DNA from 4 places in the Alteromonas sp. ABD4_190 genome. Region 4 is predicted to be linked to each of the others. Evidence: predicted binding sites of a transcription regulator. Region 4 holds the regulator's gene; each other region holds the start of a gene.

Region 1 (4,084 bases), 1.9 Mb from region 4:
GGATCATTTGCCTGAACAGGAGGTTCGTTTGTACTGGCGCAACCGCCAAGTAAAAATAGTGCAACAGATAAACCTAAAATACGCATGACGCTACCTACTAAAGTTGCTGAATAACCTGACCAAGCATTTGGTCAACTGACGAGATAACTTTTGAGTTCATCTCATACAAACGCTGGCTTTCGATCAGGTTTACCAACTCTTCGGTCACGTTTACATTTGACGTTTCAAGGGTTCCTTGAGAGATATAACCTAAACCTTGAAGCCCAGGGATACCTTGAATAGGTGCACCGCTCGATGCCGTCTCTACATAAAGGTTTTGTCCGGTAGGCTGAAGCCCCGTCGGATTCACAAAATCAGAAATATTTAACTGCCCCAATACCTGAGGTTCAGCTTGACCGCGGATGCTCACGCTGATTTCACCATCTTGCGAGATAGTGATTTGCTGCGCATCTTCAGGAATAGCTACTTCAGGCTGAAGTAAGAAACCAGCGCCAGAGGTAACAATTTGCCCTTGGTCGTTTAAGGAAAATTGACCATTTCTTGAGTAAGCAATCGTGCCGTCGGGCTGCAAAATTTCAAAATAACCACGACCTTGAATTGACATATCCAACGCATTTTCAGTGGTGAGCAAGTTGCCCTGCGTATGTGCTTTTTGCGTAGCGACCACTTTTGAACCTGAACCAAGCATTAGTCCAGATGGTAGTTCGGTGTCAGCAGAAGAACGACCGCCTGGCTGATTGATATTCTGATAAAGCAAATCTTCAAATACTGCGCGGTCTTTTTTAAAGCCTACAGTTGATGCGTTTGCTAAGTTGTTAGACACCACTGCCACATCGGTTTGTGCGGCGTCTAGTCCGGTTTTACTAATCCATAGTGCTGGATGCATGTTAACCTCCGACGTTGCTCAAAGGGCAACGGTGTTTAAAATTCATTTACAGTATGCGCAGCAACTGGTTACCGCGAGTATCAAGCTCTTCTGCCTGCTTCATCATTTTGACTTGTAACTCGTAGTGACGTTGAAGACTTATCATGTCTACCATCTCTTCAACAGCATTAACGTTTGAGCCTTCAAGCATGCCAGACATTACTTTGACGTTGGCATTGGCCGGCGCAATGGAGCCATCTTCCATTCTAAATAAGCCGTCGGTGCCGCGCTCCATATCCGCGTAATTAGGCGAGACTAACTTAAGGCGACCCACTTCTTCGATAACATTTGCCGGGGCGCCTAACTGTCTCATTGACAAGGTGCCGTCAGCAGCAATGTTTAGGTTATCAAGAGGCACAGGTAAAAAAATCGGCCCGTTGTCACCTAGCACCACACGGTCGTGAATGTCTGTCAAAATTCCGTCATCGCCTAGTTTGAAGTTGCCATCACGGGAATAAGCTTCTTGACCATTTTGATCTTGTACCGCAAACCAACCATCCCCTTGAATGGCCACATCTAAATCTCGGTCCGTTTTAATCATAGGGCCCGACTCATAATTGTTAGACGGGCTTTCAGTCATAGAAAATACGCGGGTTGGCAAACCTTCACCGTAAGCCGGCATCGATCTCGCTTGCTCTAATTGAGCTCTAAACCCGGTTGTCTGCGCGTTGGCTAAGTTATTGGCTCTAATCCCCGTACCTAATAGGTCTTGAGATGCGCCACTCGCTGAAATATAGAGAAGTTTGTCCATGACTGACTTTTGACTCTGATTAAACCTTAAACAAGATTTTGCAAAGGCGATGCCAATCTGTGGGTTTTTAACTCAGATAGAAAATATGAAAGGTATTAAATTGATATTTAAAGGAAAATAAAAGAGCCGCGGTTGTGCGGCTCTTGTAAATATCGGCAATAATGGAGGGCTTATACGCCAATGTATTGCCGCTTTTATATTCAAATAAACGGCGCTTTACCTTAACTATCGGATGTTCAGGATAGTCTGGTTCAGTGAATTATTTACCTCAAGCGCTCGTGAGTTAGCCTGGAAGTTACGCTGAGCGATAATCATATCGATAAGCTCGGTTGTCAGGTTAACGTTAGCTTGTTCAAGGGCTGATGAATTAATCTCACCGAAGGTACCGGTTGTTGCTTCACCCGCGAGTGCCTCACCTGAAAGAATACTCTCTTTCCACTGAGTACTGCTTTCTTGCGTTAGGCCTTGCTCGTTAGAGAAGCGAACAAGCGCCACACGAACAATCGGCTCAGAGGTTCCGTTAGAGAAAGTGGCACGTACCAAGCCGTCTGGGCCAATATCAATACCCGTGAGTCGTCCTACTGGCAGACCATCTTGTTCTAATGACGTTACTTCAAAAGCAGATGCAAACTGCGTTGGCTCATTAGGCGTGGCGTTATTTACATCGAGGTTGAAGTCAATGCTAATCTGCTGCGTAGGGTCTGAGCCATTTGCAAGAATACCAGCGCCCAATGCTTCAGTTTGCATCTTGAAATCTAACGTTGGTAAGCCATCTGGCGTTTCCATACCAGAAAAATCACCGCCTTGAGAGAAGATAAGTTTAGATGCAGTTACTGCATTACCTGTATTACCGCCAACCGAGTTAACTGCTGTGGCTGGGTCAGTATCGGCACCCGTAGAGTCTGTCATATCAACGAGGGTATCGTCGACTGCTGTGGCCACATACCATTCATTATCAACGCCAGGTGAACCGTCTTTGATAAAATAATAGGTCATAACATGACTATCACCCAAAGAATCATAAACGGTAACCGATGTTGCTGCGTTATACGTCAACGGATCTTCAGGGTTGAAGTCTTGAGGGTCTAGTCCAAGATCACCGGCAGGAAGATTCATACGAATATCAACTTCAGAGGTTTGCTGCGGTGAGCCTGAAGAATCCGGAATACGAACAGGTTCTGTAGTACTCAGCGCAACTGATGCACTGGTTCCATCAGCGTTTACTGGGAAACCCAGAAGATTATCGCCATTACTATTCACCACGAAATTGTCACTATCGAGCTTGAATTGACCAGCACGAGTAAACGAAAAGTCACGAGACGTAATTTCAGGTACCGTTGCAAAGAAACCATTACCTGTAATCGCGAGATCAAGCGACGTGTTAGTAAACTGCAGGCTACCTTGAGAAAATTGCTGCGCAACCTCTTGGGTAAGTACACCATCACCCACTTTTGTTTTGCCACCTGCCAACAATGATGCAGCATAAACATCACCAAATTCAGCACGAGATTCTTTAAAGCCAACTGTATTTACGTTTGCGATGTTGTTGGCGGTTACATCCAAATCTTTTTGTGCGGCCGATACGCCACTCAGTGCAATATTAAAAGACATTATTGATTCTCCTACTAACTGCCGATTTGAATGACGTCATCAAGATTGATACTGACATCACCATCCAAATTCAAAATTACGCCCTGACCACTACCGGCCAAGCTGACACTTCCAACATGACGATTAACGGCAGTGTTAAGCTGAACGCCTTCGCCGTTTAGTTCGCCAGTGGCACTGATAACATATTCACCGGGTGCCATCTGGTTTCCATGTTTATCTTTGCCATCCCACTCAAACTCAATGTTGCCGGCACTTTGTGTTCCTGCATCAATGGTTTTAATAACCTCACCGAACTGGTTCTCAATGCTAATCGTCATGTTTTGAACAGTTTTCTCGTTTACGATGACGCCAGAGAGCCCTTCACCTTCGTTCGCCATATAACCGACATTACCTTGAACTAGCACGTTCTGTCCGATGAGACTCGATGCCTGCAGTGCTTGATTAGATGTCATTGAAGCCGCAAACGATTCGAATTTCTCGTTAAGCTGGGAGATGCCGTCAGCCATCGTAAATGACGTCATCTGGGCCACCATCTGATCGTTATCAACCGGTGCCGTAGGATCCTGATTGGCAAGCTGTTCCGTCAACATCGAAAAGAAATCTTCTTGGGTTAGCTGCTGCTCGGTACCATCGGCAACTTTTACAGTTTCTTCCTGCCAGTACAGGTCCGTATTTAAGCCGGTGTTATTTATGGTGTTCACTGATTAATCCTCACATTATTCAAGCGGCAAATTACTGCCCTTGACCTAACTGAAGTACGCGGCGGAAGATTCGTTTGGTGGTATCCGCTACCTGTA
Region 2 (4,084 bases), 1.1 Mb from region 4:
TCAACGGCTTGTTGAATGGCTGTGTCTGATGGGTTTGACACATCGTCTGTGTAGGGCTCAAGCAGCATGGCGTAGCCAAGACTGTCTTTGTTGGCTTCAAAGGCTGCGCGCTGCTCAGCTGTTGCAGTACCATTTCTTACATTATCAAGCACTTCATAAGCTTTGATGCCGCTTAAAATACGCTCGCGATTCTCTTCTTTAAGATCCTTAATACCTTTCACTTCTTCAGTTAACGAGCGAGTAGCAATGATGCCCATTGCCCACGGAATCTGAAGAGCGTATTCAGTTTCTTCTTTTTCATCGTTAGGTATACCAAAAACAGTGAAGGGTGCTGGCGCAGGGTGGGTCTCGTATTCAGCTTCAACTGCAGCTAATTTCACTTTTTGCACGTCACCCAGTTCATAGCCACTTTCGTCACCTAAAACAATAACTGACAAAGTTGAAGCTAAGCCAAAGCTGGCTGCAATCGCAAACGAGCGACGGGCAAACGCAATATGCTTGTGGTTTAGTAGATAGTAGCTAGAGATTGCCAACACAAACATTGCGCCGGTCACGTAGCCTGCTGAAACTGTATGAACGAACTTAACCTGAGCTACAGGGTTAAAAATAACGTCAGCGAAGCTGGTCATTTCCATACGCATGGCTTCAAAGTTAAATTCAGCACCTACTGGATACTGCATCCAGCCATTAGCGATTAGGATCCAAAGCGCTGAGAAGTTAGAACCAATAGCAACTAACCAAGTAGCCATAAGGTGCTTCACCTTAGACATTTTGTCCCAGCCAAAAAAGAACAGGCCCACGAAGGTAGACTCCAAGAAGAAAGCCATAAGCCCTTCAATAGCCAAAGGCGCGCCAAAGATATCGCCGACATAGTGGGAATAGTATGACCAGTTCATGCCAAACTGGAATTCCATGGTTAAGCCTGTGGCTACACCAATGGCAAAGTTAATACCAAACAGCTTTCCCCAAAACTGGGTCATTTGCTTGTATATCTCTTTACCTGTCATCACATAGACCGACTCCATGATGGCAAGTAGAAAGCTTAGCCCTAATGTTAAGGGTACAAAAATAAAGTGGAACATCGCAGTTAATGCAAATTGCCACCGCGATAGTTCTATTAACGTATCGCTCATGGGTTATCTCCCTCGTCTCTCTTGCGCGATAAGCGCTTGACCTTAAATAAATTTATTGGTTATTCAGTGGTTGTCACATGAACATTCATCACAGCTAGAGCATGGTTTGTGCCATTCATCACTTTTCTCGTTAATCTGAACTAACAACTGATGAATGACAGTCTATTCGTACTGTGCAGGACAATTATTCCATGGCGAAAAGTTGCGCACTTTGATCCATCGCAAGGATTCAATACGATTACCGCGCCAATTTTGTCACTTTCAATGACAATATTGACGCAGATAAAAAGAAGAGGGGGGGCGTCGTAGCCTTGTTTAATAGGTTGAGAAGAGAGCTTTTTTGCTTCAGCTAATAAAAAAATTAACTTAAATTACTGCGGCGAATAGGTCAGCGTGAACGCGCCGCGCAATTCACCAAGTTCAAACCCAGTGGCCTCATCCTTAGGGTAATGTTTTATAATGGTTTCCTTTACTGAAGGTGCAACTTGGCCGCCGTGGCACGCCATGCAAACTTGACCTTGTTGAATAGCCATCATGTACCGGAATTCGCCACTGTCGCTGTCATATTTATAGGTGTCTATAGGCGTAGACGGCGGCTTACCCTCTAGCTTAGTCTTTTCCAATAGAGAAGCGAAAAGGGCTAGCTGCTCGCGCTCCCATTCGTCTGGCGCGTTATTCGGGTTTCTTACTTTTAGCGCAGTACGCCCTACTTCCCACCCATTTTGGCTAAGCCCCTCGGCGATAGGCTCAGCGGCCAACTGACACTCTTCTACACCCGCTTCCAAACCGCCAGACTGAATTGCCTGTTTTAGCCTCGATTTAAGCGCTCCACCAAGGGCTTTAGCGTGAACTCTTGCCTGCTTTACTTTTGTTTGTACTTCGCTTTCAGCTAGCTCGCTGGTTTGTGCATTAGCGAAAGAGCACCCAGCGCTTACGGCTACCCCCAACGCAATTAAAAAGATGCGTTTTTTCATTGTGTAACTCTCCTATTGACGGACGTATTTGCACTCAGGCATTGTGATTCAACTAAAACAATCAACAAGCTCTATGCCAATATGTTAAGTTGGCAAAATAAAAGTAGCATTAACTAATACGCTGACAATGAACATATCAATTGTACAAGCAATGATAGATGCAATAGACAAACCCGCTATTTTCATCAATCAAAACTACATTATTGAGGCGGTCAATGCGCCTTACAGAGATACTTACCCTGTCGATATCAAGCTCGGTTATAGCACCTGTTATCAGGTATCTCATCGAAACAATAAGCCCTGTGACCAATGCGGCGAGCAGTGCCCTATGCAGGAAAGTAAAAAGTCGGGCCGAGCAGCTAGTGTGGTGCATATCCATACCACCAGCGAGGGCCAAAGCTACTGTGACATTCTGATGCGACCTATCTTCGACGGTCACGGGGATTTAATAGGTTATCTGGAAATTCTAGATAAGCTTGCCTTTGCGTCTAACCGCCCCTCTGCTGGAAAAATGATTGGCGAGTCTGAAGCATTCAAAACGATGCTGAATAAAATTAACCGCGCTGCAAACTCAGATATATCTGTTTTACTGTTTGGTGAAACCGGAACCGGGAAAGAACTGGTGTCTCAGGCTCTACACTCAAGTAGCCATCGGGCTGAAAAACCTTTTGTTGTAATTGAATGCACTGGGTTGTCTGATGCGTTGCTTGAAAGCGAGTTATTCGGCTATGAAAAAGGTGCGTTCACCGGCGCGACCACTAATAAAAAAGGACTGGTAGAGGCGGCAGAGGGTGGCACTCTATTTTTCGACGAAGTAGGCGATATTCCCCTCGCCATGCAGGTTAAACTACTCCGGCTTTTTGAAACCCAGACCTACCGCCCTGTGGGAAGCGTAGTTTCAAAGAAGGCCAACTTCCGTTTGGTGTGTGCATCACATAAAAATTTAAAGCAAATGGTAGAAAAGGGGGAATTCAGGCGTGACCTTTACTATCGAATTGCTGGCTTTCCTATCAATCTTCCGTCCTTACGAGAGAGAAAGTCAGATATTGCGTTAATTGCAACGCACTTTTTGGCCCAGTCCCACGAGAAAAAGCGTTTCCATAAAAAAGCCCTCGAAAAATTAAGCAGCTACGCCTTTCCGGGTAATATTCGCGAGTTGCGCAACATCGTTGACCAAGCTGTATTACTTGCCGATGAGACCATAATCTACGAGTCGGATCTCCCCGTGTTAGACGAGTTCACCGACGAGAATAACGCTTCCATCGAGGGTATAGATGATCAATACCCACTAACAACAAGCGGAGTTAATCTTGGCAAGGGTATTATGACTCTCGACGAGGTAGAAGATGCTTATCTTGCTCAGGTAGCAAGCTCCTTTAAAGGCGATATAAACAGCCTCGCGGACGCGCTAGGCGTAAGTACCCGCACGCTTTACCGAAAGCTTAAAAAGGCCGGTGTTAAAGAACTTAATTAAAATGTGGAAACATTCATCCATCGCACGCTATGATAAAGACGCGCAACGTAAAAAGATAAACAATGTCGATTAAACACCTGACAGCCTTAACACTCTGCCTTTGTATGCTTTTGCAAAATGCATTAGCACTGGGCCTTGCTTCGCATACTATGCAGCATGCCCGTGGGTTGGTGGGTGATGACATTGAGCTTATCTGTACTGGCAAAACCATGCGCTATATATCGGTAAGCGCAACAGAGCTTGAAGGTGAGTTTGTATTTATAAGCCCAGAACTACTAAAAGCACCTGTTGAGCACGTAGATTGTACCAACGGCACGTTGGCCGACCTTCCTCAAATGGACAACGTACCTGTAGATGCATTAGTAGTGATATCCCTTGTGCGCTATCGCGCCTTGGCGTCTCGCCTTGCAGCAGCACCCTACACATCTTTTGCCTTTGCGGCTCCGCCAGGTCGCGCTCCACCTCTCGCATAACAACGCCTAAAACACACTTAACACGCATGG
Region 3 (4,084 bases), 990 kb from region 4:
TATTTTGGTATGCTTGAGTTGTAGGATAAACATTACAATTCAATAGTTTAAATATTCCTACAAATTTTGCTTAACACGTTTTCTTTAGAGTGGGTGAAATATCATATTATTGGTTATTACGCACTCAGAGTGCAGGTAAATCTTCAGCCTTACTTATAACGTATTAATTTCTGAACTTCGTATTTTTTCTGGTGGACAAAGGCTGTGGAATCACAATCGTCTGTATTCATTCGACATTATGACAAGCAATCATTAAAGCTTGTTGATGTCATATCTGGTATCTCACCGAATGCTATGCGTAGAGTATTTGGTGGCTGGATATTTTTCGCTGCTGTTGTTGGCGTTATTGTAAGTGTAGCACCAGATTTGAGCGCTCAATTTATCGGTTTAACGCTTTTCGTTCTTGTTGCTTTTACACTCGTAATGTTTGGTCAGAGCAGAATAACGGAAGGCTGGCCAGCTATAATTTGTGACGATGAGTATATTGGTGTGGTACGCGACCCTGTAAAGCGAGAGTATATTTGTGTACGTTCTGCTTTAGTTAAAGACGCTAAACCTACATTAATAAAGCCCAATAAAAAAGCGGTTGAGATTGTGTTAGACAGCGAACAACTATCGGCAGAAGATCAAGAGGTGCTAAACCAAGCAGTTTGGCCTCGAGACAACAAGCTAATAGGGCTAGCACATTTTAAAAAGCGTGAAGAAGCGTGTGACAGCCTTATGTGGTGTGTCAAACACCGTAGTTAGCACTCTTTAGATTTACAGCCTTGAGATTAGTGTTAATCCGTGACTAGCGCTAGCTCGGTAAATAGCGGGTAGTGATCTGAGCCTATGCTTTCAAGCTTCTCTATATTGACCAATGCAAAGTGTTTCGAGTGAAATACGTGGTCTAATGGCCATTTCACTAAAGGATATTTCGCGTGAAATGTATTAAAAAAACCGCGCCCCTCTCGTGGGTCTAAAAGTCCGCTTATTTTCTTGAATTTTCTGGTAGTAGGTGACCAAGCCACATCGTTAAGATCGCCAGCGACGACAATAGGACCCTCTGTTTCAGCTATTTCTTCCCCCACAACCGTAAGTTCTACGTCTCTGGGCTTCGCATACGTGTTTTCTGTTGGGCTTGGTGGTTTTGGATGAAGAAAATATAGCGTGACATCTTGTCCGTGGTGATTGATTTTCACTTTCATAGACGGCACATCTTCTTCTATTAGAAATCGCAATGAGACCTCTTCAAAGGGAAGCTTACTATAAAGATGCATACCGTAGAGGTTTTCGAGTGGGCAAAATTTACGATATGGGTATTCAGACTCAATTTCACTGATGCCTTTCTGCCACTTCTCATTAGATTCCAACGTTACGAGAAAATCAGGTTGCTTATTACGTACATGTTCAATGAGCTTGCGAAAATCGTCATTGGGCATATACACATTGCTTGATAAAACACTTAGCTTTTGGCTCGCGTTCTCAACCTCGACGTGCCTAACTTCTCTTTTATACAGAGGGGTATAAGGAATGATCCAGATAATCTGATAAATAAGGCTTACTGTTAATCCAGCTACAATAATTATTGCTAGGCTATCAATCTTTGCGTAATAGCCTAACTCAAAAATATGCCCGGCAATTAACAGAGCAATTATCGCTGCTATTTGTAGTCGCGGAAATTCCCACACTCTTATTAACCAATGAGAAGAAGGAAGCAAAGGGGCCCAGCTTACGGCTATAAATAAGACTGAAACAGCAGTAAGTGCAGTATCCATGTCTGGTTGGTCCTTTAGTTTAATAAACGAAGAACGCTTCACCTACTAACTCGGCCTGCAAAATTAAATTGATGATTATAGCCAGTGAAGCGATACGAATCGTTATAGCTACGGCTGCTTTGTGAAAATAGTTTAACCTAGGCATCACTGCAACTAGGCAGCGGCCTACGGCGAAAAGTTATCTCCTAGTACAATCGATAGGAGCTTTTCTGACGTGAAGTTGACGAGTTTTGGGCATGAACAAAATTAAGTAAAAAGTTCTCAAACAAAGGCAAAGTTTGCAAAACAAAACTTACTTTATTAGTCCTAAATTTTAATATTTATCATTAAAAACAGTGTTTTATTTTGTTGGCAAGGAATTGGCATGACTATCTTCGAGTTTCGACAAAGGAGAAATGTTATGAAACGTTCACTTATTTCTATTATTGTTGCTACAACTTTGACCACAGCTGCATATGCAGGTGACATGGGCACTGACAGCACAGAAAATAAATGGGAAAAAGGCGCCAAAGATGCATGGATTGATGGCAAAGCAGAAGCAACGCTGTTGTTCAATGGTAACCTTGATTCATTCGACATTAACACTGACGTTAAAAACGGAAATGTTGTTCTTACTGGTAAAGTTGAGAACTCTGTTGATAAAAAGCTAGCGGAAGAGCTAGTGGCGAATATTGACGGTGTAACGTCTGTAGATAACAAGCTAACTGTTGTCTCTGACGAAGATATGGATGGCGATATGTCAGATGACATGGAAGACACGGTTGACGAAGGTACAAGCGAGTTGACTGACGCTAAAATCGCCACAGTAATCAAAACACGTCTTCTTATGGATACTGACATTTCAGGTTTTGACATTGATGTTGACGTAGAAAACGGTGTAGTAATGCTGACTGGTGAAGTTGATTCTGATGCAGAGCGTGACTTGGCAGTAGAAATTGCTAAAAATGCTTCTGATGTCAAAGATGTAGAGAGCAACTTGCGTGTAGTAACTGAAACCGCAATGAACTAAAGGTTCTTTTCATCATTTTCATAAAAAAAGGGGCGCTCGCCCCTTTTTCTTATCAAATATTAACCAAGCATATAATAGTCGAAGTCAATGCTTCTATTCTTCGTTAAGAGTACTACTTGGCCAATTTCAGATTGGAGCTCTTTGCGACATTCAGTGCAACAATCAAAAACAAATTAGAATTCATAGATAGTAATATCAGTTCCATTTTGCTTACTACAATGCGCTTTATGTTCACGTACTTGTTCTGATCCCAAATAAGCATATGCACCGCAGACGTCAAAACTACAATGTTCAAATCACGTTAAATTTCAACAATTTTCCATTCGTTTAAATCAAAAATTTCATCTGAAATTACTCCAATATTAGCAAGACCCGAAGCGAGAATTAATGTAAGAGACATTAAAACGGGCTTCATCCATGGGATAATTGAAACGTCAAATAACCACAAGGCAGTAGGCATTGTCTTTGTTTTAGACATTTAAACCTTTTGGCAGACAAACGCTTACCGATACACCTCATACTTAAGTCAATATTACTGGTAAGTCCTGTTAAGGGGGAAATATTGCATTTTGTAATGCCAATTTAACTATCTTACAAACCAATTGACAAAAGTAATGAAGTCTCTGAGTAGATTGCCTTCGAGAGGGAGGAGGATTTGTATTATTGCTGTTTTTATTACTGATTTCATTGTCTTCTAATACTTATGTCTATTTCCACGGCAATATTTAGCGCGAAAAATGAACTTTTTGGTAATACCAAATATGCGCTGAACACTTTATTCTTCATCCACTGGCGATTTTGAAGTCGTTTTTACAAATTTTTTTTGGATAGGCTGCTTTGATTGAACCCGAAGGAAAGACACGGAAAATTTCTCTTAAAGTGTGTAGAAAATTCTTTCAATACATTTTGCAGTAGTGGTCTTGTTTCATATCTTCCTGAAATACAAAGAAAAAAGTTGTGGTATAGAAGCTGCAATTACAAACTACACAGTAATTAAAATTAGCGCATTGTTTGGCTTACCTTAACTTTTTAGCGCTAAGTTTTTTAATTAGATTATGAGCAGTTCACAGTTGGTCAAGGAGTGAGGCATGAACATTTTAAAGTGGGTTTATTCAGCTATTGTTGTTTCAGTTGTCATAGCACTAATCGGCATGTTTGGGCAGGGTAAGCTTTCCATTAGCCAAGCAACGGCCGATGACGCTGAACGCTCTGTTCACGCCGATATTGTTAAAGTTGAAAAGACATTATCACTTGTTGAGTTTGATTTATCCAAAAAGGCGCATTTGCTTAGAAAAACACGCTTAGACTTTTATGTAAA
Region 4 (4,084 bases):
TTGCGAAAAAGCGTACATTGTGAGTCATGGCGAGCTTATTGCGCAAGGAACTGCGGAACAGGTTTTAAGTAATCAAAAAGTAAGGGACGTATACCTAGGCGAACAATTCAGGCTATAGTTAGTGTAACCGAATTGTCATTTTTCAGTTTCGCTCTGGTATATTTAATTTAGAGCATTTAAATAAGACGTAGATGAAACCATCTTTACAGCTAAAATTTAGCCAACAACTTACCATGACACCTCAGCTACAGCAGGCCATTAAGCTGCTGCAGCTTTCTACGCTTGATCTTCAGCAAGAGATTCAAGAAGCGCTCGACTCTAACCCGCTTTTAGAAGTGGAGGAAGGTAACGACGAGCCACAAGTAGAAAAGAACAATGTCGATAGTGACGATAGTGCTGCTGAAGCGACAGCTTCTGCATCGAGCGATACGCTAGAAGCGGGAGATGCACTGGAGAAGAATGATCTTCCCGATGAGCTACCTATCGACAGTACCTGGGATGAGTATTATTCGGCTTCTTCCGCGCCTGCACCTGGCCCATCTAACGATGATGAACAAATCTTCCAAGGCGAAACCACTGAAGACATCCAAGAACATCTTCTTTGGCAAATGCGCCTCACTCATTTTTCAGATACTGACCGCGCTATCGCTACAGCCATCATCGATTCGATTGACGAATCAGGTTATTTAACCGTTACCCTTGACGATATCTTAGATGCTGTTAATGACGATGACTTAGAAGAGCCTATCGAAATGGACGAAATAGAATGTGTGCTTAAGCGCATTCAAATGTTCGACCCCATTGGTTCAGGGTCTCGTACACCTCAAGAGTGTCTTATGGTGCAATTGCGCCAGTTTTCAGAAGACACACCGTGGCTTGCTGAAGCGAAGCAGCTTATTGAGGAATATTCAGACTTACTGAGCAGTAAAGACTACCGCACGCTAATGCGTAAGAGCCGATTGAAAGAAGATCAGCTGCGCGAAGCAATGCGTTTACTCCAAACCTTGAATCCTCGCCCAGGTAGTGCTTTAGTTACTAAAGAGCCTGAGTACGTTATTCCTGATGTCTCAGTAACCAAGAAAAATGGCCGTTGGGTGGTTGAGCTGAACCCCGACAGTCTGCCTAAATTAAGCGTAAATCAAACGTACGCAGCAATGAGTCGCCGTGCCAAGAATAGTAGCGATTCACAATTCATCCGCTCACACATGCAAGAGGCTAAGTGGTTCATAAAGAGCCTTGAATCTCGCAACGATACCTTGATGAAGGTTGCAAATTGCATTGTGCAGCAGCAAATGGGCTTTTTTGAGCACGGCCCGGAAATGATGAAACCAATGGTGCTAAATGATGTCGCAGAAATGGTAGATATGCACGAATCGACTATTTCGCGTGTGACAACACAGAAGTATATGCATACGCCCCGTGGCATCTTTGAATTGAAGTATTTCTTCTCAAGCCACGTAGCAACCGAGTCAGGTGGTGAGTGTTCATCTACAGCGATTCGTGCATTGATCAAGAAGTTAGTGGCTGCGGAAAATCCTAGCAAGCCGCTAAGTGATAGCAAGATTGCTTCATTGTTGGCCGAGCAAGGCATAAAAGTCGCTCGGCGAACAATAGCAAAATACCGGGAATCGTTATCGATCCCGCCGTCGAACCAACGCAAAAGCCTTATCTAAACGGGCTTAATAATATAAGGAAGACGAAATATGCAAATCAACCTTACTGGTCATCATGTCGAAATCACCGACTCTTTGCGTAATTATGTCGATACGAAGTTCAGCAAACTTGAACGTCACTTTGATCACATTTCTAATGTGCATGTCATCCTGAACGTTGAAAAATTAAATCAAAAAGCTGAAGCGACTGTTCATTTAAGTGGCGCTGAAGTATTCGCATCCTCAGAAAATACCGACATGTATGCGGCGATTGACAGCATGGTTGATAAACTCGACCGGCAGGTAATCAAGCATAAGGAAAAACTGAAAAAACATTAGTAGTTAATTGAGCATGGATATACAAGCCATCGTAAGTCTGGACCGCACCGAGTGTGCGGTTCAGTGTAATAGTAAAAAGCGAATTCTTGAGATCATCGCTGATATCGCTGCCAAGCATAACGATAACATCGACCAGGCAACGGTTCTAAATAGCTTGATGGCTCGAGAACGTATGGGTAGCACGGGTATTGGTAACGGCATAGCACTGCCTCACGGTCGCTTGGCCGGCCTTGAGAAGGTAATAGCAATCGTTGTAACCAGCACACCAGCTATCAACTTTGATGCCCTAGACGAAAAGCCCGTAGACATATTCTTTGCTCTTCTCGTTCCCGAAGAGCAAACCGAAGGACACCTTCAGACACTGGCTACCGTAGCCGGTAAGCTAAGCGACAAAGAAACGATTAAAACAATACGTCGTGCAACAACCAGCGACGAAATTATTTCTGCATTAAGTTAAACAATAAGTGCCTACACCTCATAGGTAGGCGCTTTATTCGACAACTCGTATGTGATGAAACCAGAATATAAGGGAGAATTTAGGTGAAGCTGATCATAATCAGTGGTCGTTCGGGGTCTGGTAAGTCTGTCGCACTTCGCGCATTGGAAGACTTAGGTTACTACTGTGTTGATAATATCCCAGTAAATTTGCTTCCCACCCTCACCCATACTGTTGTTGATGAATACGATCAAGTTGCGGTAAGTATCGACGTTAGGAACCTACCCAAAAACCCTGACGACTTGGTAGAGATTCTAGACTACCTGCCATCCTCTTGGTCGATGACTATAGTGTACATTGACGCAAGCGATGACGTTCTGGTTAAGCGTTTTAGCGAAACTCGCCGTCTTCACCCTTTAGCTAAGCTAAATAAGTCTCTATCGGAGGCTATTAGGGCGGAGTCTGCGCTTCTTGCGCCAATTACTGAACGCGCTGATTTGTACCTAGATACAGACAAGCTAACAATACATCAACTCGCCGAACTGATCCGTGAACGTATTTTGGGTAAGAAAAGTTCACGCCTTGTTCTTGTCTTTGAGTCGTTTGGCTTTAAACACGGTATACCTAAAGATGCTGACTACGTTTTTGACGCGCGTTTTTTACCTAACCCCCATTGGGAGCCAGACCTTAAACACTTAACTGGGTTAGATGCCCCCGTGGAAGTATTTTTAGGCTCACAACCCGTAGTAACCAAATTTATTTGGCAAATTCAAAACTTAATGACTACATGGCTTCCTCACTTAGAGCGCAACAATAGAAGCTATGTGACTGTGGCTATCGGTTGCACTGGCGGCCAACACCGCTCTGTCTATATTGCCCAAACCTTGTCGAAAACCTTCAGCGAAATACATCCTGATGTTCAAATTCGTCACAGAGAGTTGAACCAGTAATGACTATTCAAAAAACGCTTACCATCGTCAATAAACTCGGCTTACACGCGAGAGCAGCCACGCAATTGGTTCAGCTTGCTAATCAGTTCGATGCCAAAATCATTTTAAAAAAAGGCGATAAAGAAGCCGATGCAAGCAGCGTCTTAGGCTTGATGATGCTGGAAAGTCACCAAGGCGAACAGGTAGATGTTATTGTCGATGGTGATGACGCGGTCGATGCACTTGCTGCCATTGAAGAGCTGATTGAGGGCAGATTTAACGAAGACGAATAGTCTCAACCCGAATATCTTTTGATAAATTAACCAACAGCTAGCTTAGTAATTCCAAATTCTTGCGTAAAAGCCACGCAATTATCATGACAGACTTAATATAATTGCGATATTCTACACACACTTAGGCTACACAGCCTTTATTTTCCATATCAACTTAGTAGGAATAACGCCTTATGGCAGAAGCGCTTGTTTCTAAATACGTACAAACCCAATTACGCGCACTTAACGCAGCGTTGATAAACGGTCAATTTGTATCTGTACGTAAGCTTCTGCTTGAACTTCCCCCTTCAGACGTTGCGCATATTCTCGAGTCTAGCCCTAGCAGGACCCGTGATGAGTTGTGGGAGCTAATCGATAGCGACTTTCACGGTGATATTTTAGAAGAACTCTCTGATGATGTTCGAAACGGTATTATCACAAAGATGCTCCCCGCCA

The links. The regulator sigma-54, encoded in region 4, starts transcription at its own class of promoters, with help from an activator protein. The targets are predictions, from matches to a motif close to GTTGGCACGNNNNTNGNNT.
Region 1: the regulator sigma-54 is predicted to act here: its motif matches at 1,715-1,733, upstream of ACXAFM_RS14035 (flagellar basal body rod protein FlgF).
Region 2: the regulator sigma-54 is predicted to act here: its motif matches at 2,170-2,188, upstream of ACXAFM_RS10620 (Tll0287-like domain-containing protein).
Region 3: the regulator sigma-54 is predicted to act here: its motif matches at 2,105-2,123, upstream of ACXAFM_RS01440 (BON domain-containing protein).

What each region holds. Positions count from the first base shown of each region.
Region 1 covers NZ_JBSWWN010000001.1:3,218,543-3,222,626, reverse strand. Annotated here, with positions in the region: gene flgH (flagellar basal body L-ring protein FlgH) at 1-86, opposite strand, end outside; gene flgG (flagellar basal-body rod protein FlgG) at 98-886, opposite strand; gene ACXAFM_RS14035 (flagellar basal body rod protein FlgF) at 933-1,676, opposite strand; gene flgE (flagellar hook protein FlgE) at 1,902-3,287, opposite strand; gene flgD (flagellar hook assembly protein FlgD) at 3,302-3,988, opposite strand; gene flgC (flagellar basal body rod protein FlgC) at 4,020-4,084, opposite strand, start outside.
Region 2 covers NZ_JBSWWN010000001.1:2,398,760-2,402,843, reverse strand. Annotated here, with positions in the region: gene ACXAFM_RS10625 (cytochrome ubiquinol oxidase subunit I) at 1-1,133, opposite strand, end outside; gene ACXAFM_RS10620 (Tll0287-like domain-containing protein) at 1,505-2,107, opposite strand; gene ACXAFM_RS10615 (sigma-54 interaction domain-containing protein) at 2,259-3,581, shown strand; gene ACXAFM_RS10610 (hypothetical protein) at 3,644-4,054, shown strand.
Region 3 covers NZ_JBSWWN010000001.1:303,343-307,426, reverse strand. Annotated here, with positions in the region: gene ACXAFM_RS01450 (hypothetical protein) at 205-747, shown strand; gene ACXAFM_RS01445 (endonuclease/exonuclease/phosphatase family protein) at 780-1,757, opposite strand; gene ACXAFM_RS01440 (BON domain-containing protein) at 2,158-2,766, shown strand; gene ACXAFM_RS01435 (hypothetical protein) at 3,068-3,244, opposite strand; gene ACXAFM_RS01430 (hypothetical protein) at 3,855-4,084, shown strand, end outside.
Region 4 covers NZ_JBSWWN010000001.1:1,290,339-1,294,422, forward strand. Annotated here, with positions in the region: gene lptB (LPS export ABC transporter ATP-binding protein) at 1-118, shown strand, start outside; gene ACXAFM_RS05675 (RNA polymerase factor sigma-54) at 192-1,673, shown strand; gene hpf (ribosome hibernation promoting factor) at 1,704-1,991, shown strand; gene ptsN (PTS IIA-like nitrogen regulatory protein PtsN) at 2,005-2,448, shown strand; gene rapZ (RNase adapter RapZ) at 2,532-3,377, shown strand; gene ACXAFM_RS05695 (HPr family phosphocarrier protein) at 3,377-3,649, shown strand; gene mgtE (magnesium transporter) at 3,823-4,084, shown strand, end outside.